Regions from separate parts of the Alteromonas sp. MB-3u-76 genome, predicted to be linked through region 4. Evidence: predicted binding sites of a transcription regulator. Region 4 holds the regulator's gene; each other region holds the start of a gene.

Region 1 (7,475 bases), 290 kb from region 4:
CTTGTAAATCGTCACCTTCTGTAAGCACTGTAAAAAAGGCGGTAATGGAACCCTGCTTTTCACTCCCGTTTCCCGCTCGCTCTACAAGAACTGGAAGGCGCGCAAACACTGATGGCGGGTAACCTCTCGTTGCAGGCGGCTCTCCTACCGCCAGCGCTATTTCCCGCTGAGCCATGGCATAACGAGTGAGAGAGTCGATAAGTAGCAACACTTTCAACCCTTTATCACGGAAGTACTCTGCTATTGTCATTGCGGTTTCGCATCCTTTTAAACGCATTAACGGCGACGTATCTGCCGGAGCGGCAACCACAACAGCACGCTTGCGCTCTTCTTCTGTAAGGATATCGTGAATAAACTCTTTTACTTCGCGACCACGTTCACCAACTAGCCCAACAACAACCACGTCGGCTTCACAGCCCCGTGTCATCATGCCTAAAAGAACACTTTTACCAACGCCACTGCCTGCAAATAGTCCCATCCGTTGGCCGACACCCACAGTATTAAGTGCATTTATCGCTCTTACACCAACATCCATAGCGGCATTGATTGGTCGTCTTATTAATGGATTCATTGGAGGTCGGGTGGTAGGTGCACGGTGCTCTGCTTCTATTTCTCCCAATCCATCAAGAGGCTGGCCATTCCCGTCAACCACGCGCCCTAATAGCGACATGCCAACAGGCAATCCACTCTGGCGATTTAGTGGCATAACCCTACTACCAGGCACAATGCCCCTTACAGCTTCAGTAGGCATTAAATAGGTAATATCTTCACCAAAACCAACTACCTCTGCTTCAATTTCGCCTTCAATCGTTTGTACTAAGCATTGACTGCCTACTGGAAGCTGACACCCTACGGCTTCTAATGTAAGGCCAATTCCACGCACTAGCTTTCCCGCTGCAACAATTGGCACCGTAGTGACTTGTTTGGTTAAAGATTCAAAATGCGTGTGCCAAGGGCTAGTCATCGTTTAGCCCTTGATTTAATAAAAAGCGCTCAATCACTTCACGACAACGCCGCTCCACAGAAACATCCACCGCATTTTGCGTAGTAACAATGTCGCAACCGCCACGTTCCATGTTAGGAGACGCTACCAAATTCCAACCTTTTTTTGTCATTTCTTCTTCAGAAAAATGCTCTTGAATAATCGATATGTCATCTGGATTCAGGTGTATCTGGTATTCGTTTTGATTAATAGGAAGCGCTTTAATGCCTTCGCTCAGTGCCTGAACAATGACGTCATTATTGGTACTTATTTCAGTTTTGATAACGGCTTTAGCAAGCGTGACTGCTAACTTTACCAGTTGATCGCGAGTATCGTCGTTAGCCTGAGACAGCGGATCGTGAAGTTTTTCCACCAACATTTGCCACTGCTCGGTCTGCTTCGCGATTTGAGACTGTCCTTCTTCTAAGCCCTTTGCAAGACCCTCTTCATGTCCTTTTTCGCGCCCCTCTTCAAGCCCTTCTTCTAACCCTTGAGCTTTACCCTCTTCATAACCTGTTGCTTTGCCTTCGCTGTGTCCTTCGTCAAAGGCCGCTTGTCGAATGGCTTCTATTTCGTCAGCGGTAGGAGGAGAAATTTCTTCAACTTCTTCAGGCGGTTCATATTTCCAATCAGAACGCCGGTTTAGTGCGTTGGTGGTCGCATCTTTTTTTCGAGCGTTTGCATCTTCAACAAAAGGTAAGTCCCATGTTTTAGCATCGTTTGCTTCGCTTTCACTGAAACTTTTGTTTGTAGACATTACTGTTCTCAAATTTAAAAATATTAGGCGTAGGCTTTAAAGTTAAGTTAGGGCGTTGAGCTTACAAGAACTCTTCGCCACCTCCGCCACCAAGCATAATTTCACCAGAATCAGAAAGTCGGCGGGCCACAGAAAGTATTTCTTTTTGTGCCACTTCCACTTCTGATATCCGCACAGGCCCGAGAGCTTCAAGGTCGTCGTTGAGCATTTCGGCAGCACGCTTGGACATATTGCGCATAATTTTCTCTTTAAGCTCTTCATCAGCACCTTTAATTGACTTAAGAAGCGCATCTTGTTGAACTTCACGAAGAATAGCTTGAATACCTTTATCATCCACATCAATAAGATTGTCAAACACGAACATAAGATCTTGAATTTGCTGACTCATTTCTTCATCTTGTTCGCGAATTGCATCCATCAACTGACCTTCAATAGAGGTATCTAAGTAGTTCATGATGTTCGCTGCAGACTTCAGGCCGCCCATTTTCGCTGCTTGCGTTCCGGCTTGTCCCGCGAACTGTTTCTCCATGATTTCGTTAAGCTCTTGCAATGCTGCTGGCTGCACTTCTTCAAGGTTTGCTATGCGCATGAGTAAGTCTAAGCGTACTTTTTCTGGGAACTGGGCGAGTATTTCTGCACTTTGCTCTGGCTCTAGGTAAGACAGTACGATTGTCTGTATCTGTGGATGCTCGTTTCTGATAATGCTAGCAACCTGTTTGGAATCCATCCACTTGAGCGAGTCGAGACCTTTCGCTCCGCTTCCCATAAGGATTTGATCGATAAGATTGGCGGCTTTATCCTCGCCAAGAGCGGCAGTAAGTGCTCGCTTAACGAAATCTTGGCTTTGAAAACCAATGGTACTGTAGTTCTGAATTTCTTCGATGAAATGCTTGTGCACCGCTGTGATCTTGGTTTGCGTCATGTCATCGACTTTAGCCATTTCGGTGCCTAACTTTTGCACTTGCTTCGGCTCTAAGTGCTTAAGTATTTGCGCAGCGTCCTCTTCCGACAAGCTCAAAAGCAATATTGCAGCTTTTTCAACGCCTTCTAGTTTACTAACGTCGTAAGATTGTTCTTCAACATTGGCAAGTTCTTCAGCCATAATAATTTCTCACTACTCGTCTTGCATCAACCAGCCCTTTACAACTTGGGCTGACAATTCTGGTTCGTTCGCAACTAGGGCACGCACGGCTTTTAATACATCTTCATCTTTGTGTAAGTCAGGTAACATTAACGAGCCATCGGCGGCAAACCCAACTTGACCTTCATCAAAATCGGTGGATAGCATACTAATGGTATCGTCACCTAAATCTAAGCCTTCGTCCGCATCAAAATCTTCAACCTCTTTGGTCTCGTCTGGATTAATTAGACGGCGCAACATGGGGCGAATGACAAAGATAATTAATACAATTATAACCAATCCACCGACGACAAGCTTGAGAATAGGTAAAAAGCCTGGCTGCTCCCACAATGGCACATCTTCAACTTCCCCGGTGTCCATGCGCATAAAGGGCACGCTAACAACTTCTAGAGAGTCTCCGCGAGTGACATCAAAGCCCACACCACCTTGCAAGAGGCGGCGAATATTCAAAATTTCTTCCTGCTTACGTGGCGCAGGAACCATAGTGCCGTCCTCGCCTGCTACTTGCGTGTAATCGACAGCAACAGAGACGCTTAACCTACGAATAACGCCAGACTGCTTTTTAGTGTGGCTGATAGTGGTATCAAGTTCATAGTTTCGTGTTGACTCTTTTGCCGTTCTGCCCGGCATTGTTTGTTGAGCTGCGCCGCCTGTAGCGTTCTCAGGAATATTTGAGTCTAACGGTGGCTGATTTGACAGTGCGCCTGGAATACCACCAACACCGCCGCCAACGCTGTTTTCTTCTACAATCATTTCACTGCGAACTGCTGGCAAGTCTGGGTTGTAGCTGCGCTGTGTTTGCTCCATAGCGGTGAAATCCATTGAAACATCTGCTTGGGCAGTGTAATTACCAATTCCTAGTACAGGAATAAGAATGGCATCAATCTTTTCTAAATACTCTTGCTCTCGTTGGCGTTCAATTTCGTATTCTTTACGCGCTCTTGCACTTAATGAATCTTGTGAGCCTGAGTTAAGTAAACGACCATTGCTATCTGTAACTGTGACTTTTGATGGATCTAAATTTTGTACCGCAGACGCAACAATATCGACAACGGCATCCACCTCTTCACCGGTTATCACAGAGCCCCGTTTAGCAGTAAGAACCACGGTTGCAGAGGCTTTTTTCTCCCTGCGAGCAAAAACATTTTCTTTTGGCATCGCAAGCAATACACGTACTTTTTGAATGCTTGCCATATCTTGAATTGTGGAGGCTATTTGCTGTTCGCGGGCATGTTTTAGTCTTTCCATTTCAACCCGCTGACTGACACCAAACCCCATATCTTGCATGATAATGTCGGTACCAGTTTCGGTAGGGTTATTTAAGCCTTGGCGTGTCATTCCAAGTTTGATGTTTTGAAATTCGTCGGCTCTCACGTAAATGGTGTTACCTTCAAGCTTGTATTCAATTTGATTTGCATCCATGTAATCAAGAGTTTCAATCAGCTCCTGAGTTTCCATTTTTGCAAGAGGACGATAATCCGCTTCTTGTGACCAGATTAGAATAAAGATAGCAATGGCCACACAGATAACTAACACAACAACCAGCGCCATCTGGCGCATCATGTCTGCGCTACCCAGTGTATCCATAAAGCCAGATTTATTTTCCGGCTCGCTGTCCATTCCAACGCCCTGATCTGGAACAGATAAATTTGTGCCTGTAGCCTCAGCCATAACCTACTCCACCTAAACCGGCATATTCATTATTGTTTTGTATGCTTCAAGCACTTTATTACGCACCTGAACCGTTGCCTCAAAGGCAATACCTGATCTCTCTTTCGCCAGCATAACTTCAGCAAGACTCAGGTTAGGATCGCCCATTTCGAACCTTTGCGTCATATTCTTTGATTCTAGCTGCATGCTATTTACGCCATCTACTGCATTTTTTAGCATGGTAGAAAATTCGCTTGCCGATGTATTGACTTCGTTAGTTGGTTGCAGCTCGTTTACTGGAAGACGAGTTTGCCCAATCATATTTTGCATTTCTTGATACAAACTGTTGGCTTTAACGTCCATAACCACTCCTAAGAATCAGTGCGTTGCGACAACTTTTGGTCACATGTTCATTATATAAGGAAGGTTTTGCAAAGGGCTTGCCAACTTGTAAAAACAAATAAAATCATACAGTTGCAAAGAATAAGAGCAGAGAGCCAAAATAATGGCGGCTGAGAGTGATAGGTGCAGTTTCTGAAGACAACAAAAAACCGTCATCAAAAAGTTATGTTGATGACGGTTAGTGTACCTAAATTGTTAAGCCGATATGACGGTGGCTTTTGAGTAAATAATCTTTCTAACGTTAGGCTGGCACCCTAATGTTATGCTGGGACCTCGATGCCGTCGTCGCGCATACGAGCAAGCTTATAACGAAGTGTCCTTGGGCTAATTCCTAACTTTTCTGCTACATCTTTTCGTTTGCCGTTGCAGGAAGCTAGCGTATCCAAAATTATCTGGTGCTCTTGGTAGCGCAACTCTGAGCCGAGGTGGCTATCCTCATTTTGCTCAATAGCACTATTCGTGTCCGTTGACAGTGCTTCGCTTTCATCAATCATCAAATCACTTGAATCAATTTCACCGTTCTCGCACAAAATAAGCGCTCGTTGTACAACATTTTCAAGCTCACGTACGTTTCCAGGCCATTGATATTGAGACAACTTGCTTCGCCCTGCTGCACTCAACCTTATGTTACCCAGTCCTTGCTGACTTGCATGGCGCTGAATGAGGTGCTCAGCAAGTGGCACGATATCGCCTGGACGCTGCGCTAGCGGACGCCATTCAATAGGAAACACGTTAAGTCGATAGTATAAATCTTCTCTGAATTCACCATTATCAACCGCTTTACGTAAATCTCGGTTACTCGTTGCAATAACTCGCACATTCAGTTTTACTGTTTTTCGACCGCCCAATCGCTCTACCTCTCGCTCTTGCAATACCCGTAGCAGCTTGGCCTGCAGAGCTAAATCCATTTCTGTGATTTCATCGAGAAGTAATGTGCCGTCTTGCGCTTGTTCGAATTTTCCAGGACAGGCTTGTACAGCGCCGGTAAATGCACCTTTTTCATAACCGAACAAGGTTGCTTCAAGCATATTTTCAGGAATAGCGGCACAGTTAATAGCGACAAAAGGCGACTCACTTCGATTTGACTGATCGTGTATGTAGCGTGATATCACCTCTTTTCCTGAGCCACTAGGGCCAAGTACCATAACAGTGGCCTCTGATTTTGCTACCTTACGAGATAGCTCAAGAAGCTTGATACTAGAGGGATCTGCAACAATTGGTGTACGCGACTCTATTTTTTGTGCAGGTGCATAACGCCCCACTAAATTCAGCAACACTTCCGGTGCAAAAGGTTTCGATAGGTAATCTGTCGCGCCATCTCTCATGGCCTGCACCGCATCATCTATTGTGGCGTAGGCTGTCATTAGTAGCACTGGCATACTTGGATACTTCGCCTTAATACTCTTTAGCAGAGTAAGACCGCTCATTTCACCCATTTGAATATCACTCACCACCAAGTCTACTTTTCTAGCGGAAAGGATCATAAGTGCAGACTCCGCACAATCGGCATCTATGACGTCGTAATCGCCAAGCAATAGCGTATCGAGGAGCGCTTCGCGAAGACCTGCGTCATCTTCAACAATTAAAATAGTAGTTTTAGACATTGGAGTTCTCCCGTTTTATTACGCGACATTCGTCATCACAGTACTTTTTCTTCCAAGCTCAGTATTATCTGATAACTTATCGCCCGATGAAGGCTGGCAGGGCAAGCTTATGCTGAAACACGCGCCCCCATTTTCCGCATCGCTAATATGTATTGAGCCATCGTGTGCATTTACCACTGACTTAACAACAGCTAACCCCAAACCTGTTCCGTGAGTCTTGGTTGTGAAAAACGGCTCAAATATTTTCGACTTTATCGCATTGGGCACGCCTTCCCCTCTATCGATGACCTCTATCACCAAAGCATCATTAATCTGATTCGCTTGAACGATAATCTCAAACCCTTTCGGTGTTACCTGGCTGGCGTTGTGGATAAGGTTCAATATTGCACCTTGGAGAGCCGTTAAGTTTCCGGTTAAGGTTAATGGAGTGTCGAAACCTTCAAATGACAATGCTTGCTGTTCTTGTGTCGCCATGGCAGTGGCACTTGGCTCAATGGCGTTAAATAATTCAGAAAGAGAAATTTGACTAACTACTTGCTGCTCGCCTGATTTGGCAAAGAGCAGCATATCGTTCACTTGGCTTTCAAGATCTTTAAGGCGGTCGGTAAGTTTATGGGCAAATTGCTGAGAAGCACTCTCTGGTAAGTTTTTTCTCTTGAGGTTAGATGCATACAGAACCGCAGCCGACAAAGGTGTACGTATTTGATGCGCTAAAGAAGCTACCATTTTACCTAATGAGGATAGTCGCTGCATATGACTTACACGCGCTTGAAGTTCACGAGTCTCAGTAAGATCGGTGATAACAATTAGCTGGCCCGGCTCGTTCTCAAGTGGAGTAATAGATAGCTTTACCCTTCGCCCATCAGCAAGTGATACTTCATGGCCATCATCTGCTCGTGGCTTAAAAGAGCGCGTAATAATACTCCGCCACACCTCTTC
Region 2 (7,475 bases), 1.8 Mb from region 4:
ATAGCGTCCATATTCTTGCTATCTTGTGTATTGACGGTGGCGGCATAAACAAGAACGCTGTAGCTATTGCTACCTGTGGTCGCGTCAATTATGCGCCATTGCAACTGTTCTATAAGTTGCGACTCACGTTTACTTTCTTTTGTCTCGTCTGCAAACACACACCCTGTGCGACCATCTTTGTTTATGGCTGCGAAGGGGTAAAATACGTCGCTGATAGGAAGCATAACTTCACATATTTTAAGCGACTTGGAAATGAGTTCTTGCAAAGGGGTTGGCAATGTAACTGGTCGGTCGATCATGGTATATCTCCTTAGAGTTAGCGTTGCTTGCGATACCTAAAGTATCTTCACTGATAATTTTGAATAATGTTTACCTTTAACTTTTTCCGTATTTTTCTTTTGTACACGTTTACATTTGTCTTTACGTTTCTCGAACGTCTTTAGTTTAGTAACAGAAAAACTAATGCAAGTAAAATTGGTTTTGAATATTAGCTGCGCTAGGCCGCGTTGTTTTCATTGGAACTTATTTGTACTTATTCCCATAGCCTAAGACCTTGAGCCTTGCAGTCCTCCTGTATGCACTACCACTAGTGTACTTCCTTTTACAAATGCCCCTTGGCCCAGCATTTTCTTAAGCGCAAAGAATACCTTGCCCGAGTAAACAGGCTCTATGGCTATACCCGTTGCGCTTTTAAATTGGTGACAAAATTCAGTTAAATAAGCTGGAGCTTTAGCGTAACCACCGCAATGGTATTCGTGCTCTATGTGCCAGTTATGATTGTTTTTACTCAAAAATTTGGCAACCAGAGATTCTAAATAATCTTGCCCTTTTAGTACGCCAATGCCGACAACGTGTTGATGCTTTTCTACTGCGCTTACAATGCCTGCCATGGTTGCCCCACTCGCAACTGGCGTAATAATAGTGTGGTAATTGGTACCGATTTCGTTATCAATTTCTGTTACTAAATCTGAAACACCCGCTAATGCCTGAAGCTGACTTCCACCCTCAGGAACTATTGTCGCGTTGGGGTAGCGACGCTTTAACGTATCAAGATACTCTGATGTATCTCTCAGTTTGTACGTGGCTTTGTCTACGTATTCTATGTTTGCATTCCACGCGATAAGGTCATTTATCATGGGCGTTGGCGACGATGAATAGTTACCGCGAATAACAACGGTAAGCGGTATCGCTAGTTGATAACACACATAACCCAATGCATGCAGGTGGTTTGAAAAACCACCACCAAAACTGATGAGCCTGACAGAATCTTCAGTAGGTAAAGAGCCTTCAGCGGAAGCAGAGCCTTCAGCAGGTAAAGAGCCCTCAGCCCGCGACAAGCCACTTTGATCAACAAACTCTCGAATAAAATGTTTGAGTTTACGCCATTTATTGCCGGAGATGACGGGATGTATTTTGTCATCACGCTTTATATAAATAGTGACATCTGACGCACCAGGCCAATTAGGTGTAAATAACTCTAGAGGGGATGGCTGAACAAGTGTTTGTTCCAGCTGGGTTAACTTATTCACAAGGTCCGCTACCGTGATTGATCATTCGCTACAGGCACGCAGTATAACTATTACATTGGCAATTCAAAATAATGCCAATCCCAAGCAAAGGTAAAATGAGACAGCTGACGCAATTTACACAGCATGAGAGCATTGTAAAACGCTGTTTTGATTAATACGGACGTTTTTAAGGTAGAAATTATGAATTCAAAATTAGTGTCTGGTTACAAAAGAGCCAATCGTTTCAGTTCTATACTAATGAGTTTAATGTTTATGAGCGCATCATTCGCAGCCAGTGCATCTTTACCCAAAGAAGTTGCCAAAAATGTCCCAAACGCCGCAGTAGTGGGGCAGGACATGTTTACCTACTATTTCTTTGATGTTTATGAAGCAACGTTATTCGCTCCGCAAGGTAAATACGACAAAGACAAACCACTAGCCCTTACACTGAAATATCAAAGAAGTTTAGACGGTAAGAAAATTGCCGAGCGCTCGATAGATGAAATGCAAAAACAAGCCAGCTTAGATTCAGAAAAATCAAAGCGCTGGTTACAAGACATGATAAATATTTTCCCCGATGTAAGTGAGGGTGACGTCATTACGGGTGTGGCCACAGAAGAAGGGAATGCACTTTTTTTCTATAACGGGAAAGAGGCAGGGGAAGTAAAAGACCCAGAATTTACCCAGAAGTTTTTTGATATTTGGCTGAGTGAAGATACTTCAGAGCCAAAGTTTAGAAAGGCACTTTTAGGAAAAAATTGAGATAAGGGCTTTCATAAGCCTTAGTGCAGAAATGTATTTTCACATCACTATTTTTCACACAATATTTTTAAGATAACAGGTTAATTATGAATACAATTAAACGAGCAACTTACGCATTGGTTGGAGTTGGGGTTACCGCCTTTACATTAAGCGGTTGTTCAGTCTCGGTGGATGGCAAAGATTATACGGCTGTCGAGCCTGCGTTTAATATCGAGCAGTTTTTTGACGGCGACGTGAAGGCGTGGGGCATTGTACAAAACCGCTCTGGTGAAGTAGTACAGCGCTTCAAAGTAGATATCGACGGTTCTATTGACGGTGACACGTTAACGCTGGATGAAAGCTTTGTTTACGGCGTAGGCGAGGGGCCCACTCAACGCACTTGGAAGATTGTTAAGCAAGGTGACGGTACCTTTATCGGCAGAGCGGGTGATGTGAAAGGCCCGGCCACTGGCACGTCTTATGGCAACGCCTTTAATTTCCACTATGAAATGGATTTGCCAGTAGATGATACTACCTATTCAGTAACTTTTGATGATTGGTTTTGGGCGTTCGACGAAACTACTATGATGAACCGCTCGTATATTCGAAAGTTTGGCATAGTCATGGCTGAAGTCACCATATTCATGCAGAAGCAGTAAGCATAATCACATTGTCTTGAAAGGGCTTTTTGTATTAACATAGAGCCCTTCGTTGGGGAGTAGCCTGTTTCCATCTTATATGGAAAAGTTTGTATCAACATAATTGGTCACATTACCATGGTACAGACACCTTTCGGTTGGCGAGACCATCGATAATTCCATGCCCTAAGGTCAGGCGTGTGGTTTTATCGTGGACTCAATAATGCCTGACCGGAGTTAAAAAATATGACTATCTTCGCCCTCATTCTCCTTGCCTTTGCCATGTCTACTGATGCTTTTGCTGCTGCAATAGGCAAAGGTGTGAAAATAAAGCGCCCTCGTTTAAGCTATGCTATTAAGATTGGTTTTATATTTGGCGTAATAGAAGCGTCCACGCCCGTCATTGGATGGTTTATAGGGCGTGCTGCCGCATCTTTTGTAGAAGCTTGGGATCGTTGGATTGCATTAATCATTTTGTCTGGATTAGGCGTTTACATGATACTTGAAAGCCTTCAACCTGCTGATGATGAGGACGATCGTGGGCAAAAACAGTCATTACTTTTATTATGTTTTACTGCTTTAGGTACAAGTATTGATGCGATGGCAGTGGGGGTTGGCCTTGCTTTAGTTGACATCAATATCGCCCTTGCTTCGGCACTGATTGGTTCTGCAACGTTTTTGATGGTAACGGTGGGTATTATGCTAGGCAGCGCAATGGGCTCTTTGATAGGTAAACGGGCAGAAACATTCGGCGGGATAATTCTTATTGCCGTGGGCATTTGGATTTTCGCCAGTCACACGCTTTGACATTCTTTAATTCACTCAGTGCAGTGCTCACCTACGCTGTTATGTTATTCAGTTGTCCAGTTGTCTATATAAGGCGCTAACTGTGCATTGTTCGCGTAGTTAGTGCTTCAATAGCAAACAATAACGGGTTATGCCACAACTGATTAAAGCTCAAATCCCTACAGTACCACTAATTATTGCAGCGAAATGTGGGGCTCGACTAAGAAGTATTAACGTCTAAATCTTAAAGCTTAAAACAACGCCCAAACCCGAACCCTGCATCAGAGGGTCGTGAACAAACCACACTTTGCCGTCATGTAGTTTCACAATAGCGGAAACAAGAGACAGGCCTAATCCATTTCCTTTACTGGTTCTGCTGCCATCGGCGCGATAAAAGCGTCTTTCCAAGCTTTCAAGCTCATGCTCTCCCACACCCATACCAGCATCGTTAATTGAAATAACATGGTGGGTTTTGGTAGACGTGAGTTGAACCACCACACGACTGCCATCGGGTGAGTATTTTAATGCGTTATCAAGCACGTTAGCCACGGCTTGAAATAGCAAATTCGGATCGGCTGTCATAGAAACTGGATTTAGTGCGCTGGTGAGGGTGATCTTTCTGTCTTCAGCTAGAGGGTGATAGAGGTCGACAACATCTTCAACAATGGCGCGAACATCAGTTTCGCAAAACCCTTCTTTTTTATTGGTAGTTTCAAGGCCACTTATTCTCAATAAACTATTAAACATATTAAGCAGATTATCTGCTTCATGTGTAGTTTCTTCCCGTAACTTTTCGTCGTCGATTTGCTCTAATGTGTTACGCAAGCGCGCGAGTGGCGTTCGCAAATCGTGAGCAATACTGTCGGTAACCGTTTTAATGTTATTTACAGAGCTTTCAATGGTATCAAGCATGCGATTGAATACGGTAGATAGGCTGCTTAAATCATCCCAGTTGCTGTCTATCTCTAAGCGCTCCTCTAAGCTTCCTGTCTTGATAATTTTATCGGCAGTTTGAGACATTCGGTTAATACGATTGACCACGTAAACTGCAATGGCAAAGCTTAAAACACTTAACATAGACAGAAGAACAACAATGATCCAGCTAAAGGCTTTTCCAAACCACTGAGCGCTGTATAAATCGTCGATACCTCGTCCCACGGTTAGTGTGTGTTCGCCAAGTCTTACTTCACGAACCAACGCTTGTCTTAGCGTCTTACGATCTCCACTGTTTGGCAACGTGATAACTATTTCCGCGGTATTAAAATTAGCGCGTTCGTTCCTTTCTAATATAAGAGGAATGCCTGCGAGATTTCCGGCAATAAACTGCTCATTTTTGCTCAGCACGATAAAGGAACGAAGGGAACGTTCTGCCTCAATAGCATCTGCATTGTTTGCTTGAGAACCGTCGTTAAGGATAGGGTTTTGTGAAAACTGTCCGCTGTCAATTGCTTGCTTTACAGCATCGATCCCCAAAGTTTGATGGACCTGGGAAAGAGCGGCAATTTTTGCGTTAATTGCCGCAGTAGATTCGGTGATAAAAAGATCGCTGCTTGTTAATCGCCAAAAGTAAACAATAAGAACGATTGCAACACTGGCCAGCGTAGTAAGCAGCGCGCCAACACGAAAGCTTGAACTTCTCGTGAAGTCCCGTATCGCTATCATGTAGCGTTATCGGCGATGCGGTAGCCTGTGCCTCGCACTGTTTCAATTAATGGAACATTAAATGCCTTATCCACTTTTTGACGCAGACGGCTTATATGTACATCAATCACGTTGGTTTGAGGGTCGAAGTGATAATTCCACACCTGCTCAAGAAGCATACTACGTGTAACTACTTTGCCTTTGTGACGAAGTAAGCACTCTAGCAGTTGAAATTCCTTAGACTGCAACTCTATTTCTTGGTCGCCACACAGCACTTTGCGATTCACCAAGTCTAGCGTTAAGTCGCCAAGCTTAATGAGCGTTTTATCGTCACCTTCTTTTGCTCGGCCTGCCAAGCCTTCAATTCGCGCCAATAATTCTTCAAACGCAAATGGTTTGGTTAGGTAGTCGTTAGCACCAGTACGAAGACCGCGTACCTTATCCTCTACCTGGCTTTTAGCGCTTAGCAGTAGAACTGGGGTATGGTTATCTGCTTCTCTTAATTTTTCCAAAACAGTAAACCCGTCATACTCTGGAAGCATCACATCAAGAATAACAACGTCTAATTCGTTTGAAGTTGCTTCTTTATAGCCAGATGCTCCGTCACCCGCAGTAATACATTCATGACCTTCGCCTAACAGTCCATTTGCAATGTGCGAGGCAACCTTTGGATCATCTTCTACAAGTAACACTTTCATGATTACACTTCTACTTTTATGTTGAAACGTGGAGTAAGACCGCTATTGGCTTACGGTTTCTTTTACGTGTCAGGAGATAAAAAGCGATCACTTTTACACTACTGAGGCATTATTTCTGCTACAAGTTTTGTCAGTGTTAACTGCGCTTGAATCGCTTACTTTCTCCGTAAGGCGTAAAGTGCTGAACATCGCCACGCTGGCACTTAAGCTGAACGTTATGCCAGTACTCCGGCGTCATTAAGTCACCATGCAGCGACTTTAAAATATCTTTAAGTTTTCGTTTGCCAACAATGAAGTGTTCGAACTGCTCTGGAAATACATCGGTGGGACCAACGGAGAGTGTGTCGATTGCGTAGGGATCGTCAGATTTTGGAAGCGCGCGAAAATGTCGTTCGTTCATAAGGCAAATTTCGTCGTAGTCGTAAAAAATAACCCGCCCATGTCGTGTGATTCCGAAGTTTTTGTGCAGCATATCGCCCGGGAATATATTCGCCATGGCTATCTGTTTAATGCACATGCCGAGCTCATCTAGCGCGTTTGTTATTTTTTCTTCATCCGTTTCCTGTTGTAGGTATAAATTCAGCGGCGTCATTTTGCGCTCAATATACATGTGTTTAATGACTAACTCTGTTTCAGTAAACTCGAGACTTGACGCGCAAGTTGCCTGCAGCTCTTCAATAAGCTCGGGCGAGAGGCGGTCTAGAGGAAACCGGAAATTAACGTATTCGTGCGTGTCTGCCATTCTGCCGATACGATCTGACATTTTCACTAGCTTGTAGCATTCTTTAACGTGGTCTCGGGTTATTTTTTTACTCTCTGGAAACTCGTCCTTTATGATTTTAAAAACTACCCCGTAAGAAGGAAGGTGAAATACCATCATTACTAGGCCGCGAATGCCAGGGGCTGCTTCAAACTGATCGTCAGAGGTATCAAGATGTGCAAGAAAGTTACGATAGAAAACCGTTTTGCCATGCTTGTAATGACCCATGGCCATGTAAAGTTCGAAGTGTTTTTTGTTAGGCAACAGCTCTTGTAAAAATGCCGCTACTTCAGCCGGGTTTTGCGTGTCGGCCATAAAGTAGCTTCTCGCAAAGCCAAAAATAACGCTTAAATCTTTTCTATCGGTAAGCAGCGCATCGACAAACATGTTGGGTTCATTGTATCGACGCATAGCAATAACAAAAGGAAGGGTTTCATCTGGCATACAGATACGGCCAATCAAGTAGGCTGCTTTTCCTCTAAAGAAAGTAGGCTTTAATATTTCTACCGCATGCACGCTAGCAAGCTGAGCTGTTGTCAATCTCGCCCTTAGAGCGTCTTCCAAATTTTTTAAGTCTCGTTCGTAATCTTCAAAGGGAATGTTGTATCGATAAAGAGAGAAAATAGACTCGTACATCTCTCTTACCGTAGTGGTGGTATCAAAGCTATTAATCACTTTATGTCTGTCTTGGCCGGGCAGATAG
Region 3 (7,475 bases), 370 kb from region 4:
GAGCGATTCTTTAGTTGGCTCTACAGGGCTTGTTTTTGCTGCATTCGCCATTATTTTGACCGCGTCTTCTAGTCGTAACAACGAGGGTGGAGTCATGTTTTTTGTCATACGTTTTTTCTTAAGAGCTGCTTATTAGCGGATGTTGTTGAGCATGCGTTGTGCTAACTCGGCTATGCGTATGTTTTGTTCCATTGCTGCAGTTTGCAGTTTTTTATAAGCCTGGTTCTCACTTAGCTTCCCTTGCTGCATCAATAGTAGCTTTACTCTATCAATTGCTTTTTGCTCATTTAGGGCTTGTTTGGCTCCGTTTAGTTCATTAGCAATATCTTGAATGTGTTGAGCCTGTTGACGAATTAAATCGTAAAAGGATTTGTTTACAGAGAGTGATGTTGAGGTAATTCCTGCCTCACTATTCGTGTCTGCCATCGAGAGACCCCTAACGGTACTATCGTAAATCATTGAAACTTGCGTATCTTCAATGGAAGGACTACTATTTAAAGAAGCAATCAGCAGTTCGTTGTTATGCAGTTCCTCCTCGGCTTGAGCAATTCTAAGTGTTGCTTTTTCTATCAGCCTATCGGTAATGTGTTCCTCTATGTCTTGCATCGCGTCAATTCGCAATGTGGCTATGTCATACCAAATTTCGCTGAGCTCAGCGGTGCAAGTGTCTGTCTCGCCAAGCTCGCAAATCATTTTACGTAGTCGGCTCAGGTGTTGGGCGTGGTCACTTTCTAGTTGTTGCTGCCACATAGAAAGTTCTGTGTCATCGGCAAATTTACTAAACGTCTCAAACGAGTGATTTTGTGAGTCTGTCAGTGCTGTAATTCGATCGCACAAAGATTGCTGGAAGTGGCTCGAAGAGAACCCAATTGCGCCACAAGCGCGCTCTTGTCCCGCATACTCTTTACCTTGAATAAAATTAAATAGCGCTACTAAAAGTCGAGTGATAGCAGGATCGTTTGCAACGTCGGCGGCTTCAAAAATCACATCAATCAACGCGGCAATTAGGCGACAAAATGCATTGGTCGATTCGGTTGGTGTGAGTTGCTGCATCGCCACTTTGCTGCGTAAATCCTTAAGGTTGTCTATACCTTGCAACGCAAATGTAATGGTAGTAACCAATCGCATGGTAAGTCCATTGTCAGAATTAGATAGGTATAAAGCGTTAAGCAAGCTGCGAAGGGTTTTCTCACTCATCTCACTTGCGGTTTCTTGTTGTGCCCTTTGGGTTGCAAAACGTTCACCTCGTGAACATAGAAATACATTGCTCATACCGCGCTCGCGCTGCAGTTGATGAATCATCTCCGTTACCGCTTTCACTATTTTGCAATTTGATGATAAGTGTCGCAGTGCCTGTATTTCTTGATGCTTGGCTAATAAAAAAAACCGCTTTGTGATATCGCTATGATGGCCCATCGTGAAGTATCCAGAAAAGAGATACATAGGATATGCAAATGTTGTTCCCTTCAATCAAACTGCAAGGGATTCACATCGATATAATCTACGTAAGTAGCTGGACGCCACTATTTACTAGCTTGCTTAGAAATAATGGACTGTTCACAAAAGCAAGCAAAGAGATTGCACTACATAATGCTCCAAATTAGTGCGCTTTTTCTCGAGACAGGTGCAAACGATGGGGGGTATATCGAACACATTTATTCTTAGCGTTGAGTAATTGCCTGTTATAGAAGAGAATTTCATTTAAAGATTTGTGCCTCAATATTGGCATCAATATTGTTTTACTTTTTGTGAACAATGCAGATTGTTTAAGAACAATATTCGGATAAAGGCGTCCGCAACTTATTTTCTAGGAAATAAGAGCGGGCGCTTTTTTGTACCTGAAATTTAGGTAAAGAATGTTTCTAAGGAATTAATATCAATAGAAAAGGTGATCAAGCATGGCGTATTTACTTCCTTCTGAATTTGCAACCAAGATGGTTGATGCTGGCGAATCCAAAATATATATGTCTACTCGCGACACATTAATTCGCGCTTTTATGGCGGGGGCCATTTTGGCGTTAGCCGCGGTTTTTGCAATAACCATAGCGGTTCAAACAGGGGTGTTTTTGATTGGTGCAATACTCTTCCCTGTTGGTTTTTGTATGCTGTACCTCATGGGGTTTGACCTACTTACCGGTGTCTTTGTGCTTACTCCACTAGCCTGGTTGGCAAAACGACCTGGCGTGACATGGCCACAGATTTTACGTAACTGGGGGTTGGTGTTTTTAGGTAACTTTGCAGGTGCGCTGAGCGTAGCATTTATGATGTCGTTTGTATTTACCATGGGCTACAACATTGATGGTGGTGCTATAGCCGCTAAGGTGGCGGGTATCGGTGAAGCAAGAACGTTAGGGTATGCAGAGCACGGCGTTGCGGGCTGGTTTTCTATTTTTATTCGCGGCATGTTGTGTAACTGGATGGTATCGCTTGGTGTTGTTGGTGCAATGATATCTACTCACGTAAGCGGTAAAGTGTTGGCTATGTGGATGCCTATCATGCTGTTCTTCTTCATGGGGTTTGAGCATTCGGTGGTTAACATGTTTTTGTTTCCGTTCGGCTTAATTATGGGTGGCGAGTTCTCTGTGATGGATTACTTTATTTGGAATGAAATTCCTACCGCACTGGGTAATTTAGTGGGAGGCTTAGCGTTTACTGGTTTGACTATTTATTCTACGCATGTGCGCACTGCCCCTAAACGCGTTATTGCTACAGGTGCTAGCAACAAAACGGTGCTTGCAGCAAAAGTGAATGACAAAGTATAAGCCGTGATCACCCTTCGCCATGGTGCCTTTTCGAATAAAGGCACAAAACCGATTAATCAGGACCACCATTGTGTGGTGGTGCCTGATTTTTCGCTATCGGCAAATTTCGATGCTATCGCTGTTGTGTCTGATGGAATAAGTAGTAGTCAGGTTAGTCATTATGCAAGCAACTTCGCCGTTGAAACGTTCGTTCGTGAATTCTCACGAACGAGCAATGTGTGGTCTTTGTCGAGGGCGGCACAACACGTACTGCGTACCATAAACACCGAGCTTTACATAAAAAACCAACAAAGCCCTTATTTTGAAAACCTTGATAAAGGCTATGTCTGTACCTTTAGTGCAGTCATTTTGAAAGGACAGTCTGCGGTGTTACTGCATTGTGGTGATAGCAGCATCTATCACGTACACCGCGGTGAAGTAACGCCTTGCACCTGTCAACATCGAGAAGCCGGGGAGGGTAAACATACTTATTTAAGTAATGCCCTCGGTATTCGGCCTAACTTAAGCATTGATATGGCGATCCGAACGCTTGCGCCTAGCGATATGTTTGTATTAATGACAGATGGCATAGCGGATACCTTGTCGCCAAAAACATGGTACGCAATACATCAGCATAATACGCCTAATATCGACTTGAGCGCACAGCATATAGCGCAAGCAGCACTGAATGCAGATTGTGACGATAACGTCACTGTAGTGCTGCTTGAGGTACTATCCATTGCTAAGGAAGAGAAAGTACATTATGCCTCAAATGGCTTCCTTCCTTTTTTAGATACGCCCAAATCAAACGATGTCATAGACGATTGGACAATACAGCGGCAGTTATATACCAGTGAACGCAGTCTGGTTTTTCTTGCTAAGCATAATCTCCACAATTATCAGGCAGTGTTAAAAATTCCTGCAAAGTCGATGCACGATAACGAGAGCTTTTTAGATGAAGTGGTGAAAGAAGAATGGGTTGGTGCGCGCGTCCAACATGACAATGTCCTTAAAAATTACACGGCCCCTTTTTTACGACATTACTTTTATATTGCCATGGCGTACACACCCGGAATAAGTTTACGCCAATATCGAGACGACGTTGGTAGTGTCTCTCTTTCTGAGGTTCGAGACTGGAGTGCGCAAATCGTTAGCGGCCTAACGGCACTGCATCGGCAAGACGTGCTTCATCAAGATATCAAACCGGATAACATCATGGTTGATGAAAACGGTAAAATTACACTGGTAGACTTTGGTGCCGCGAGCATAGCGGGTTATCATGTTTCGCAAAGTGATGAGCAGCTTGGCATTCCTGGCGATCTATTGTTCACCGCTCCGGAATACTTTGTAGGGCTGTGGCCTGATGAAAGCGCTGATCAATTTTCTTTAGCAGTGGTCTTATATTTTTTATTAAGTGGCGAGTACCCCTTTAACAGTAACGTTGCCAAGAAGAGCAACTACGCAGGGCTACTTAAATTGCGCTATATCAGTCTGCTACAACGAAATGTTGCTGTCCCTATGTGGGTTGACGAAGCGCTGAAACGGGCTTGTCATCCTAAAGCGTCGAAACGCTATCCGAGCTTGTCTGAATTTCTATACGACTTAAATCACCCTAATCCGTCTTACCGTAAAAGCTTGCCCCTGATGGAGCAACATCCAGTGCGGGCATGGCAAACCGTGTCTGGCGTATTGCTGGTATTGCTCATTGTTGTGTTCGTTGTTCATTATACTTAGCGAGCGGCTCCAGCTGCGTAAAGGCAGTGAGTTATTCAGTACTACGCTAATGCACCATAAATAATCTTTTTTGCTTTCTAATGGTGCGATATCACTGGGTCTACGCCAAAGCTATACGGCTAAGTCTTTGTAATATAGCGATGAAAAGCATTGGCACTATATTTGTATTATTGTTTTCATAGTCTCGACTAGGTACCTATGTATCATCGAGTAACAACACAATTAATACAGTACTTAATCAGGCAATGAAGCCCGCAACCAGGAATGGTTGCGGGCTTTTTTTGCTTTAAATAAAGGTGAACGAGATGACGCTTTCCTCACAGCAGCAACAACGCATAGTGATAATTGGCAACGGTATGGTTGGCCATCACTTTGTTGAGCAACTTATTAACAGCAAAGCTGACTATCATATTACCGTGTTAAGTGGAGAGGGCCGTTTAGCTTACGACCGCGTTTATCTATCGTCGTACTTTACGGGTAAAACTGCAGCCGATTTAGCGCTTACCGACGAAAAAACGTATCAGCAGTGGGGTGTAAATGCAGTTACCGGTGCGTGGGTAACTAATATTGATCGTACCCATCAAGTCGTGACAACTAAAGACGGTACTTCATACCCCTACGATAAACTCGTGCTGGCGACAGGTTCTTACCCTTTTGTGCCCCCTATTCCCGGCAACGAGCAGGAACATTGTTTGGTGTATCGCACCATTGAAGATCTTGAATCTATCAGTGCCTCTGCAGCACAAAGTAAAATAGGCGTTGTTGTGGGCGGTGGTTTACTTGGGCTTGAAGCAGCAAACGCGCTTAAATCAGCAGGTCTAGAAACACATGTGGTTGAATTTGCACCACAGTTAATGGCGGTGCAGCTTGATGCAATGGGAGGGGCACTGCTTAAAGATAAAATTGAAGCGCTCGGCGTACAAGTACATACACAAAAAGCCACGGAAGTTATCGAGGCCGGCGAGCAATGCCGCTACCGAATGAAATTTTCTGATGGTTCACACCTTGAAACCGATATGGTGTTATTTTCTGCCGGTATACGACCTAGTGATCAGCTAGCCCGCGAATTTGATTTAGTAGTAGGTGAGCGCGGCGGTATCGTTATCGATAATCAATGTATAACCTCCGATCCTAACGTGTACGCGATTGGTGAATGCGCATTGTGGGAAAATCGTATTTACGGCTTAGTAGCGCCAGGGTACGCCATGGCTCGCGCCGCCGTTGCAAGTCTTACCAACAGTGAGGGCGAATTTGCAGGTGCGGATATGAGCACCAAGCTCAAGCTAATGGGTGTTGAAGTGGGGTCTATTGGCGATGCTCACGGCAAAACCCCAGGGGCGTTGGTATACACCTACCACGACCAACCTGCAGGCGTGTACAAAAAGCTTGTTGTAGATGAAACCAAAACCCAAGTAATAGGTGCGGTGCTCATCGGCGATACCAGCGATTACGATACTTTGTTGCAATATGCCCTAAACAACATTGCGCTGCCCGACGCGCCAGAGGCACTGATATTGCCTTCCTCAGGGGAAAAGCCCTTGTTAGGGGCCGATGCCCTTGGCGATAGCGCCACTATTTGTTCATGTCACAACGTATCTAAAGGCGATATTGTCGAGGCTATCGAAAGCGGCAGTAGCTCTCTAGGCGATATAAAGTCGTGCACAAAAGCGAGTACAGGCTGTGGAGGGTGTTCGGCATTACTGCAAAACGTTGTCGATGCCGAACTAGAGAAACGGGGCGTAGAAGTATCTAAAGCCATTTGCGAACATTTCAATCACACTCGCCAAGAGCTCTATCACCTTATTCAAGTAGAAAATATTGAGACGTTTGACGAGCTGCTTGATAAGCATGGTAAAGGGTTGGGTTGCGAAATTTGTAAACCAGCCGCAGCATCGATATTTGCGTCGGTATGGAACGATTATATTCTTCGTCAGGCGCACCAGCCACTTCAAGACACTAACGATACGTATTTGGGCAACATGCAAAAAGACGGTACTTACTCTGTTGTGCCGCGGGTTGCAGGCGGTGAAATTACTCCAGATAAGCTCATTTTATTGGGCGAAGTTGCAAAAGAATACAACCTTTACACCAAAATTACGGGCGGTCAGCGCGTTGACTTATTTGGCGCACGCGTAGAGCAACTCCCTGCAATTTGGCAAAAGTTAGTGGCCGGTGGTTTTGAGACCGGACATGCCTATGCGAAGTCGTTACGTACAGTTAAATCTTGTGTGGGCAGCACGTGGTGTAGGTTTGGTGTGCAAGACTCAGTTGGCCAAGCTATTGATTTAGAAAACCGCTATAAGGGGCTACGTGCACCGCATAAAATTAAATTTGGAGTATCGGGATGTACACGTGAATGCGCAGAGGCTCAAGGGAAAGACATTGGCATAATTGCAACGGAAAACGGTTGGAACCTTTACGTTTGTGGTAATGGTGGCATGAAGCCACGCCATGCCGACCTATTCGCCACCGATTTAGATGACGCAACACTGGTGAAATACATCGACCGCGTGCTGATGTTTTACACAAAAACTGCCGATCGGCTTCAGCGCACCTCGGTGTGGATGGAGAACCTTGAAGGTGGGTTGGACTACCTCAAGTCGGTGGTTATCGACGATTCGCTTGGTATTTGTGACGACCTTGAGGCTCAAATGCAACATATTACCGACAGCTATCAGTGCGAATGGAAAACGACTATTGAATCGCCTGAGGCGCTTAAACGGTTCCGTCAGTTTGTAAACAGCGACGAAACCGACTCAAACATTCAGTTTGTTACCGAAAGAGATCAAATTCGTCCTGCCACCAGCGCCGAAAAATACGCAGGTCACCAAGCCATTCCAGTAGATATCATTTAGGAGAAGTTTATGCAGGCTCAGGCTAAGGTATTAACAACGTGGAGCGATGTGTGTCATACCGACGATCTTGTCACAAATAGTGGTGTGTGTGTACTGCTTGAGGGCAAGCAAATCGCTCTTTTTAAAATTCAGGTAGAAGGGAATA
Region 4 (7,475 bases):
CTGTAATGGTTGTTAAAATGACGCTTCCGGCGAGAGCGGGGTCTATCTTCAAGCGCTTCATTACCAATGGTAAAGTAGCACCAGCGAGTGCGGCGGCTATCATGTTAACGAGCATAGCAAACGCAATAATAACCCCAAGCATGTAATCTTGTTTCCACAGAGCAATTACTGAAGCTATCAGCACGGCCCAAATAACGCCGTTGAGCACACCAATGGCAATTTCTTTGCTTATTAACCAGCGAGAGTTACTGGCGTTTACATGGCCAAGGGCCATACCGCGTATTACTAGCGTTAGGGTTTGGTTTCCTGCCACGCCCCCCATACTGGGCACAATGGTATTGAGTATGGCTAAAACTGCTAAGGCGCTTAGTGTTGCTTCGAAGAGGTCGCTCACCATGGCAGCCAAAAGTGCTGTGGCTAAATTTACCGCTAACCATACCGAACGTCTTTTTGTACTTTGCATAACAGGGGCAAAGGTATCTTCGTCGTCGTCAAGACCGGCCATGCTCATCATAGAGTGCTCTGCGTCTTCACGAATAATATCAACAACGTCATCAATGGTTATACGTCCCACTAGACGATTTTTTTCGTCAACAACGGGGGCTGAAAGCCAATTGTAGCGTTCGAATAAACTCGCTACTTCATCATCTGGCATGTTGACTGGAATAGCTTCTGATTCCTCATCCATGACGTCCGATACTTTGTCGCTGGTATCGGCGGTTAATAGCCGAGTAACCGGGACAATACCCACCAGATTATCGGTTCGATTAACCACGTAAAAGGTATCGGTATTTTCTGGAAGCTCCCCTTTCAGGCGAATATACCTGAGTACAACGTCAATGGTGACATCTGGGCGCAACGTAATGGTGTCGGTGTTCATAATGAACCCGGCGGTCTCTTCACCGTAAGACAACGCTTGCTCGGCTCGCAAACGGTCTTGAGCGTCCATTGAGTCAAGAATGTCGAGCAAAACGGTTTCAGGTAAGCTACTGAGCGTCTCTGCTAAATCATCGGTGTCCATTTCCTCAAGCGCATCAACCACATTGGCCGGCAGCATTTTTGTGATTATGCCATTACGCACATCATCGGAGAGTTCTTCTATTATGTCGCCGTGAAAATCGCTATCGATTAACTCCCAAAGTTCGTCGCGGGTACGACTAGGGCTAGACTCGAGAATATGGGCAACATCGGAAGGGGGAAGCTCTAATAGTAGCTTTCTTACAGACACGAACTGACCGTTGCTTAATGCGTTGTTAAGCGTTCTCAGCTGAGTTTGTACATATTTAGAAACGAGAGCTTCTGCCATGAAGAGCAATTCCTAACTTACTAGATGCCCGAAGAAAACCTAATTTGGTGGCTACACAGAGACTATGTTGCGTGTTAATAGAATAGCGTACTTACCCTGTTGGTGTCATGACAAATACGTTGATTTGAAATACGTTTTTACGCGCTTGACGATAATAACAGCAGCTGTGAAAATTTAAGCAAGAAAAGCACAAAGCAGGCAAGTGTTATTCGTCTTCGTTAAATCGACCCTCTATGAGCTTTTCAATGGCCGCCAGAGCGGCTTCAGCGTCATTGCCCTCAACAATCACGTTTACCTGCTCACCCTGATGGCTTTCTAGCATCATAAGGCCAAGTACGCTGCTAGCATCGGCTTGTTTGTCACCTTTTTCGAGAATGATTTTTGCGTCAAATTGATTTGCTAATTGTACCAATTGAGTTGCTGCTCTTGCATGCAGACCAAGTTTATTGACGATTGTTAGCGTTTTTTCGATAGTCACAGTTTGTCTAGCTCTCTACTTAATGCGCAGGTTGTTAATTTAATTCTCTATGACGTATTTGCACGTCGGGATGAATTTCGCTGAATGTTTTTGACAACGTCTGAGCAATATAAACCGAACGGTGCTGACCGCCGGTGCAGCCTATAGCAACCGTGACATAGCTTCGGTTGTTTCTTTCCAGGTGAGGAAGCCAAGTGGTAATTAAATTTTGTATTTGCCATACAAACTTGGTTACAACGGGTTGTGAGCCAAGGAATACCTCTACCGGAGCATCGACACCGGTTAGGTGCCGAAGATCTGGCTCCCAATGAGGATTGGGAAGGAAACGAGCATCAAACACATAGTCGGCGTCTTTAGGAATACCGTGTTTAAATCCAAAAGACTCGAATACCAGAACGAGACGGGAGCTCTTCTTCCCTAAAATACGCTCGCGAATAATTTCAGCAAGCTGGTGAATAGTTAATTTATCAGTGTCTAAATACAGATCTGCGCGCTCAACAATTGGTGCAAGTAAGTTAGATTCTGCCTTTATAGCTTCCGACAGTGACTTGTTGAGTTTAGCGAGAGGGTGCAGTCGACGGGTTTCGCTAAAACGCTTCACCAGCACATCGTCACTGGCATCAATATAAACGATGGTCATAGACCAGGAAGAGGGCAGGTAGTCTAAAATTTCTACCAAATCGTTAGGGTTTTTAGGCAGGTTTCGCACATCTATGCTTACGGCTACCTGATCATATTCGTCTACTACCGTGTGAGTAAGGGTAGGTAGCAAGTTTACGGGAATATTATCTACGCAGTAATAACCCAAATCTTCTAGGGCCCTAAGCGCAACTGACTTCCCTGAGCCAGAACGACCACTGATAACAATCAGCTTCACCGATAATTCTCCCTAAAATTTTTTTATGTGCCAAAAACTAATTCAAAAACGATTTTTCAATTAAGCGCATATTCCAGAAAAGAGCAGCAACAAAGAGCGCGATGCTTCTCTGTGCTTTTCTGTGCTGCGTCCAATTTATACGCCAAGAGCAGAGATAATATCTTCGTTCGTTTTGGCTCTGCGTATGGCTTTTACCGTATCTTTATCGCTAAGTTTACCTGCAACAGTAGCCAGCGTTTGCAAATGGCCTTGAGTTTGTTCTTCAGGTACCAGTAACGCAAAAAATATGTCGACAGGCTTTTCATCAAGGGCATCGAAGTTGATTGCTGGGATACAGGTTACAACAATCGCCATTACTTGCTCTAATCCTGCCAAGCGGCCATGTGGAAGCGCAATGCCGTTGCCTATTCCTGTACTGCCTACTCGCTCCCGAGCCAGTAAACTGTTTAGCACAGTGACTTGATCTATGTTTTCATCACCTTGCGCTGCTATATCAGAAATAATTTCTAAAATTCGTTTCTTACTATTGCACTGAACCGCACACTCGGTGCGGTCCAGGCTTACGATGGCTTTAATGTCCATGCTTAATTATCTATTAATGTTTTTTCAGTTTTTCCTTATGCTTGATTACCTGCCGGTCGAGTTTATCCACCATGCTGTCAATCGCTGCATACATATCGGTATTTTCTGAGGATGCAAACACTTCAGCACCGCTAAGGTGCATAGTGGCTTCGGCTTTTTGATTTATTTTTTCTACGTTGAGGATGACATGGACATTAGAAATGTGATCAAAGTGACGCTCAAGTTTGCTGAACTTCGTATCGACATAATTACGCAAAGAGTCGGTGATTTCGACATGATGACCAGTTAGGTTGATTTGCATATTTCGTCTTCCTTTTAATATAGCGCCTTTAAATAAGGCTTTTGCGTTGGTTAGACGGGGGTATCGATAAAGACTCCCGGTATTTTGCTATTGTCCGCCGAGCGACTTTTATGCCTTGCTCTGCCAACAATAAAGCAATCTTGCTATCGCTTAATGGTTTGCTAGGCGTTTCTGCTGCAACCAGTTTCTTAATTAACGCACGGATAGCGGTAGATGAACACTCGCCGCCTGATTCCGTTGCCACGTGGCTGGAGAAAAAATATTTTAACTCGTAAATTCCTCGTGGAGTATGCATGTATTTTTGAGTAGTAACCCGTGAAATCGTCGATTCATGCATGTCTACCATTTCTGCGACATCATTGAGAACCATTGGTTTCATCATTTCGGGGCCGTGCTCAAAAAATCCCATTTGTTGCTGAACAATACAGTTAGCCACTTTCATTAATGTATCGTTTCTCGACTCTAAGCTTTTTATAAACCATTTGGCTTCTTGCATATGAGAGCGTATGAACTGTGAATCGCTACTATTTTTCGCTTTTCTACTCATCGCTGCATACTGCTGGTTTACACCCAGTTTAGGTAAGCTGTCTGGATTCAGTTCTACAGTCCAGCGACCGTTTTTCTTTGCTACCGATACATCGGGGATAACATACTCAGGCTCTTTAGTAACTAAAGCACTACCTGGGCGAGGATTCAAGGTTTGAAGCAAACGCATTGCCTCGCGAAGCTCGTCTTCTTTCAAACGACTCTTACGCATTAAGGTTCTGTAGTCTTTGCTGCTAAGCAAATCCGAATAGTCCTCTATCAGTCTTTTTGCCTCTTCCAACCAAGGGGTATCGTCGGCAAACTGACGAAGTTGAACCATCAGACACTCCTGTGGAGTGCGCGAGCCAGAGCCAATGGGGTCAAACATTTGAATACGTTTTAGCACGCACTCCACTTCGTCTAACTCTATCTCTTCTTCAACATTTTCGGTTTCAATATCTTCAAAATTAACGGCTTCTAATATTTCGTCTAACGTTGCCGTGAGATAACCCGACTCATCAATGGAGTCAATAATAGCAATGGCAATCGCTCTGTCAGTGTCAGAAAAAGGAGTGAGGCGCATTTGCCATAATAAATGGGCTTGAATATCTTCTGTGGTTTCACCCTGGAAAATTTGGTCATCATCGTTGTTTGATGGACCGGGAGCAGGTGCAGAGGAGGCAGAATAATATTCGTCCCATGTGCTATCGATGGGCAATTCATCAGGAAGGTCGTTTTTTTCAAGGGCATCACCAGACTCGATAGTGTCGCTAGACGCAGAAGCAGTGGCTTCGCTAGCGCTATCATCGTTGTCGATGTTGTTTTTTTCAGCTTGAGGCTCGTCGTTACCTTCTTCAATTTCTAAAAGAGGGTTTGAGTCTAACGCCTCCTGAATCTCTTGCTGAAGGTCGAGTGTAGACAGCTGAAGCAGCTTGATAGCTTGCTGCAGCTGTGGAGTCATCGTTAGTTGTTGACTAAATTTTAACTGTAAAGATGGTTTCATCTACGTCTTATATTTATGCTCTTCAGTGAATGTACCAGAGCGCTTGAGAAAAATGACAATTAGGTTACATACAATAACTATAGCCTGAATTGTTCGCCTAGGTATACATCCCTTACTTTTTGATTACTTAAAACCTGTTCCGCGGTTCCTTGCGCAATAAGTTCGCCATGACTCACAATGTACGCTTTTTCACAGACATCCAATGTTTCTCTCACATTGTGGTCGGTGATGAGAATGCCTATTCCTCTGTCGCGAAGGTGCTGTATTATCTTCTTTATATCATTAACTGATATTGGATCAACACCAGCAAAGGGCTCGTCGAGCAAAATAAATTCGGGTTTAGCCGCAAGTGCTCTTGCTATTTCTACTCTGCGACGTTCTCCACCGGAAAGGCTCATACCCACACTATTACGTATATGGTTGATATTGAATTCATCAAGTAGTGCGTCAGCTTCTTCTTCCTGTTGCTGAGAGTTCAAATCCTTTCGGGTTTGCAAAATAGCCATGATATTTTCATGCACAGTCAGTTTTCTAAATATAGACGCTTCTTGAGGTAAATAACCAATTCCACCGCGAGCGCGTTCGTGCATGGGCTGATGCGTTAATTCTTTATCGTCTATTAATATCTGCCCTTTGTCTGACGGAACTAGACCGACAATCATATAAAACGTTGTCGTTTTTCCCGCGCCATTTGGGCCTAACAGCCCAACAATCTGCCCTGTAGAGACTGACAGACTAACATCAATCACAACTTGGCGGGATTTGTATGCCTTAGCAAGATTTTTTGCACTAAGAGTAGCCATTACTGTTGCTTGCCTTTACCGTCTTTGCTTTTGTCTGTGTCATTATCACTGCCATCATCACTATTCGAATCGTCTTTTTTGACTTTTCTAATAGACTCTGGCGTGAATACCGTGGTAACGCGACCTTTACCATCTTCTTGATTGCCGCCAGTTGCTAATAACTGTTCAGTTATCATGTCAAAGGTAATGTTATCGCCCTTTACTTGGCTGCTATCTTGCCGTAATTCAGCGTTGCCGCTCAGTGAAATAGTGCGCTTTGCAACCTCGTAACGAATCTCGTTAGCTTGTGCCGATACTGGATTTCCATCTTCTAGTTTTTGCGAGTAGCTAGCAGGTTTACCTCGCGCGACAAAAATCTCACGACCACTGCCTCCAGAGGCAATAACTTCCACTTCGTCAGCTTCAATAACTAAAGAGCCTTGGGTAATAAGTACATTGTCTTTGTACAAAGCAGTTTTATTTTTCCCATCTATAAACTGAGAGTTCGAGCCAATCTCGATAGGAAGGCTAAAGTCCTTTTCGTTGGCAAGCACTGGGCCGGCGCATAAGACAAATATAGCGCTAGTTACTAGGAGAATACGTTGTATGTACATGGTCAATAAGCTCATATTTTTGTGTACGCAGGTTTGCGTTAAATCCATTGCTTTGAATAACGTACTGCATGCCACGTATTTCTACTGGTTGGTCTGACGTCATTTGTTTACTGTCTAAATTAATTTGAATATATTCAGTGGTGATTGTTTTGACAAAGTCATCCTGGCTTTGGTTCTCAATGTTGACCTTATTTTCTAGCTGGATAAGTTCGTTATTGTAAAGTGTTCCTTCTAATGCAGTAACCACCCACGGGGAATCTGCATCGCTGCTGTACAATGTATAGCTGGGTTGCTCAAAAGAAACAAAGCCCAACTGGTCATAATGCTCCATTGATGAAGCAAACACTTTGTGATTCAGCTGACCTTCACTGTTATACAAGGTTGTGGTTAAGTTTTTTGCTTTATAGGCTGGCTTGAGGGCATCGAGCCCTTCTGAGCTGGTTAGCACAGGTTCTTCTTCCATCCATGTTGGGATATACATCAGCATGGCGAGAATAAAAAGCGCAGAAATACTCAACCCAAGGCGGTTAAAGCCGAATGCGTTCATACGCTGGCCCCAAAAATACCGTTTTCAATTCCTTTAGCTTGTAATAGTGTGTCAGATATTTCTCGAACCGCGCCAAATCCGCCGGGCAAAGTAGTGATCCAGTTAGCTTGATTTTTGACATAGGGATGAGCATCTGCCACCGCTATTTTCACTTCGGCAAGTTCGTACATACCAGTGTCGGGCATATCATCACCAACAACAGCGATATTTTCGGGCGCTAGCTCAAGCTTGTTCATTAAATGTTTCAATGCATCAAACTTGTTCTCTTCACCTTGAATAATGTGAGCTACATTTAATGCTTTCATTCTGTTTTCGACAATGGCTGAGCGCCTGCCGGTAATAACGGCAACATTAATGCCGTGGCTAACAAGCGCTTTAACTCCATAGCCATCTCGGGTGTGGAATGCCTTCAATTCTTCACCGTCGTTGCCTAGGTAAATACGGCCATCAGAAAACACCC

What was found. Region 4 encodes sigma-54, which starts transcription at its own class of promoters, with help from an activator protein. Its sites were predicted from a motif close to GTTGGCACGNNNNTNGNNT; they were not measured.
Region 1: the regulator sigma-54 is predicted to act here: its motif matches at 4,960-4,978, upstream of fliE (flagellar hook-basal body complex protein FliE).
Region 2: the regulator sigma-54 is predicted to act here: its motif matches at 3,045-3,063, upstream of CW735_RS14935 (manganese efflux pump MntP).
Region 3: the regulator sigma-54 is predicted to act here: its motif matches at 4,625-4,643, upstream of nirB (nitrite reductase large subunit NirB).

The regions. Positions count from the first base shown of each region.
Region 1 is NZ_CP025115.1:1,129,290-1,136,764, reverse strand. Features, by position in the region: gene fliI (flagellar protein export ATPase FliI) at 1-964, opposite strand, end outside; gene fliH (flagellar assembly protein FliH) at 957-1,739, opposite strand; gene fliG (flagellar motor switch protein FliG) at 1,801-2,841, opposite strand; gene fliF (flagellar basal-body MS-ring/collar protein FliF) at 2,854-4,551, opposite strand; gene fliE (flagellar hook-basal body complex protein FliE) at 4,564-4,893, opposite strand; gene CW735_RS05090 (sigma-54-dependent transcriptional regulator) at 5,193-6,536, opposite strand; gene CW735_RS05085 (sensor histidine kinase) at 6,555-7,475, opposite strand, start outside.
Region 2 is NZ_CP025115.1:3,355,016-3,362,490, reverse strand. Features, by position in the region: gene CW735_RS14955 (hypothetical protein) at 1-299, opposite strand, end outside; gene CW735_RS14950 (1-aminocyclopropane-1-carboxylate deaminase/D-cysteine desulfhydrase) at 546-1,529, opposite strand; gene CW735_RS14945 (chalcone isomerase family protein) at 1,782-2,270, shown strand; gene CW735_RS14940 (DUF3833 domain-containing protein) at 2,357-2,908, shown strand; yybP-ykoY riboswitch at 2,947-3,093, shown strand; gene CW735_RS14935 (manganese efflux pump MntP) at 3,134-3,694, shown strand; gene CW735_RS14930 (sensor histidine kinase) at 3,911-5,335, opposite strand; gene CW735_RS14925 (response regulator transcription factor) at 5,332-6,012, opposite strand; gene aceK (bifunctional isocitrate dehydrogenase kinase/phosphatase) at 6,149-7,475, opposite strand, start outside.
Region 3 is NZ_CP025115.1:470,394-477,868, reverse strand. Features, by position in the region: gene moeA (molybdopterin molybdotransferase MoeA) at 1-108, opposite strand, end outside; gene CW735_RS02015 (nitrate regulatory protein) at 133-1,416, opposite strand; gene CW735_RS02010 (formate/nitrite transporter family protein) at 1,899-2,762, shown strand; gene CW735_RS02005 (bifunctional protein-serine/threonine kinase/phosphatase) at 2,766-4,475, shown strand; gene nirB (nitrite reductase large subunit NirB) at 4,781-7,330, shown strand; gene nirD (nitrite reductase small subunit NirD) at 7,340-7,475, shown strand, end outside.
Region 4 is NZ_CP025115.1:840,405-847,879, forward strand. Features, by position in the region: gene mgtE (magnesium transporter) at 1-1,306, opposite strand, end outside; gene CW735_RS03755 (HPr family phosphocarrier protein) at 1,512-1,784, opposite strand; gene rapZ (RNase adapter RapZ) at 1,819-2,661, opposite strand; gene ptsN (PTS IIA-like nitrogen regulatory protein PtsN) at 2,797-3,243, opposite strand; gene hpf (ribosome hibernation promoting factor) at 3,257-3,544, opposite strand; gene CW735_RS03775 (RNA polymerase factor sigma-54) at 3,573-5,072, opposite strand; gene lptB (LPS export ABC transporter ATP-binding protein) at 5,150-5,875, opposite strand; gene lptA (lipopolysaccharide transport periplasmic protein LptA) at 5,875-6,468, opposite strand; gene lptC (LPS export ABC transporter periplasmic protein LptC) at 6,437-7,015, opposite strand; gene kdsC (3-deoxy-manno-octulosonate-8-phosphatase KdsC) at 7,012-7,475, opposite strand, start outside.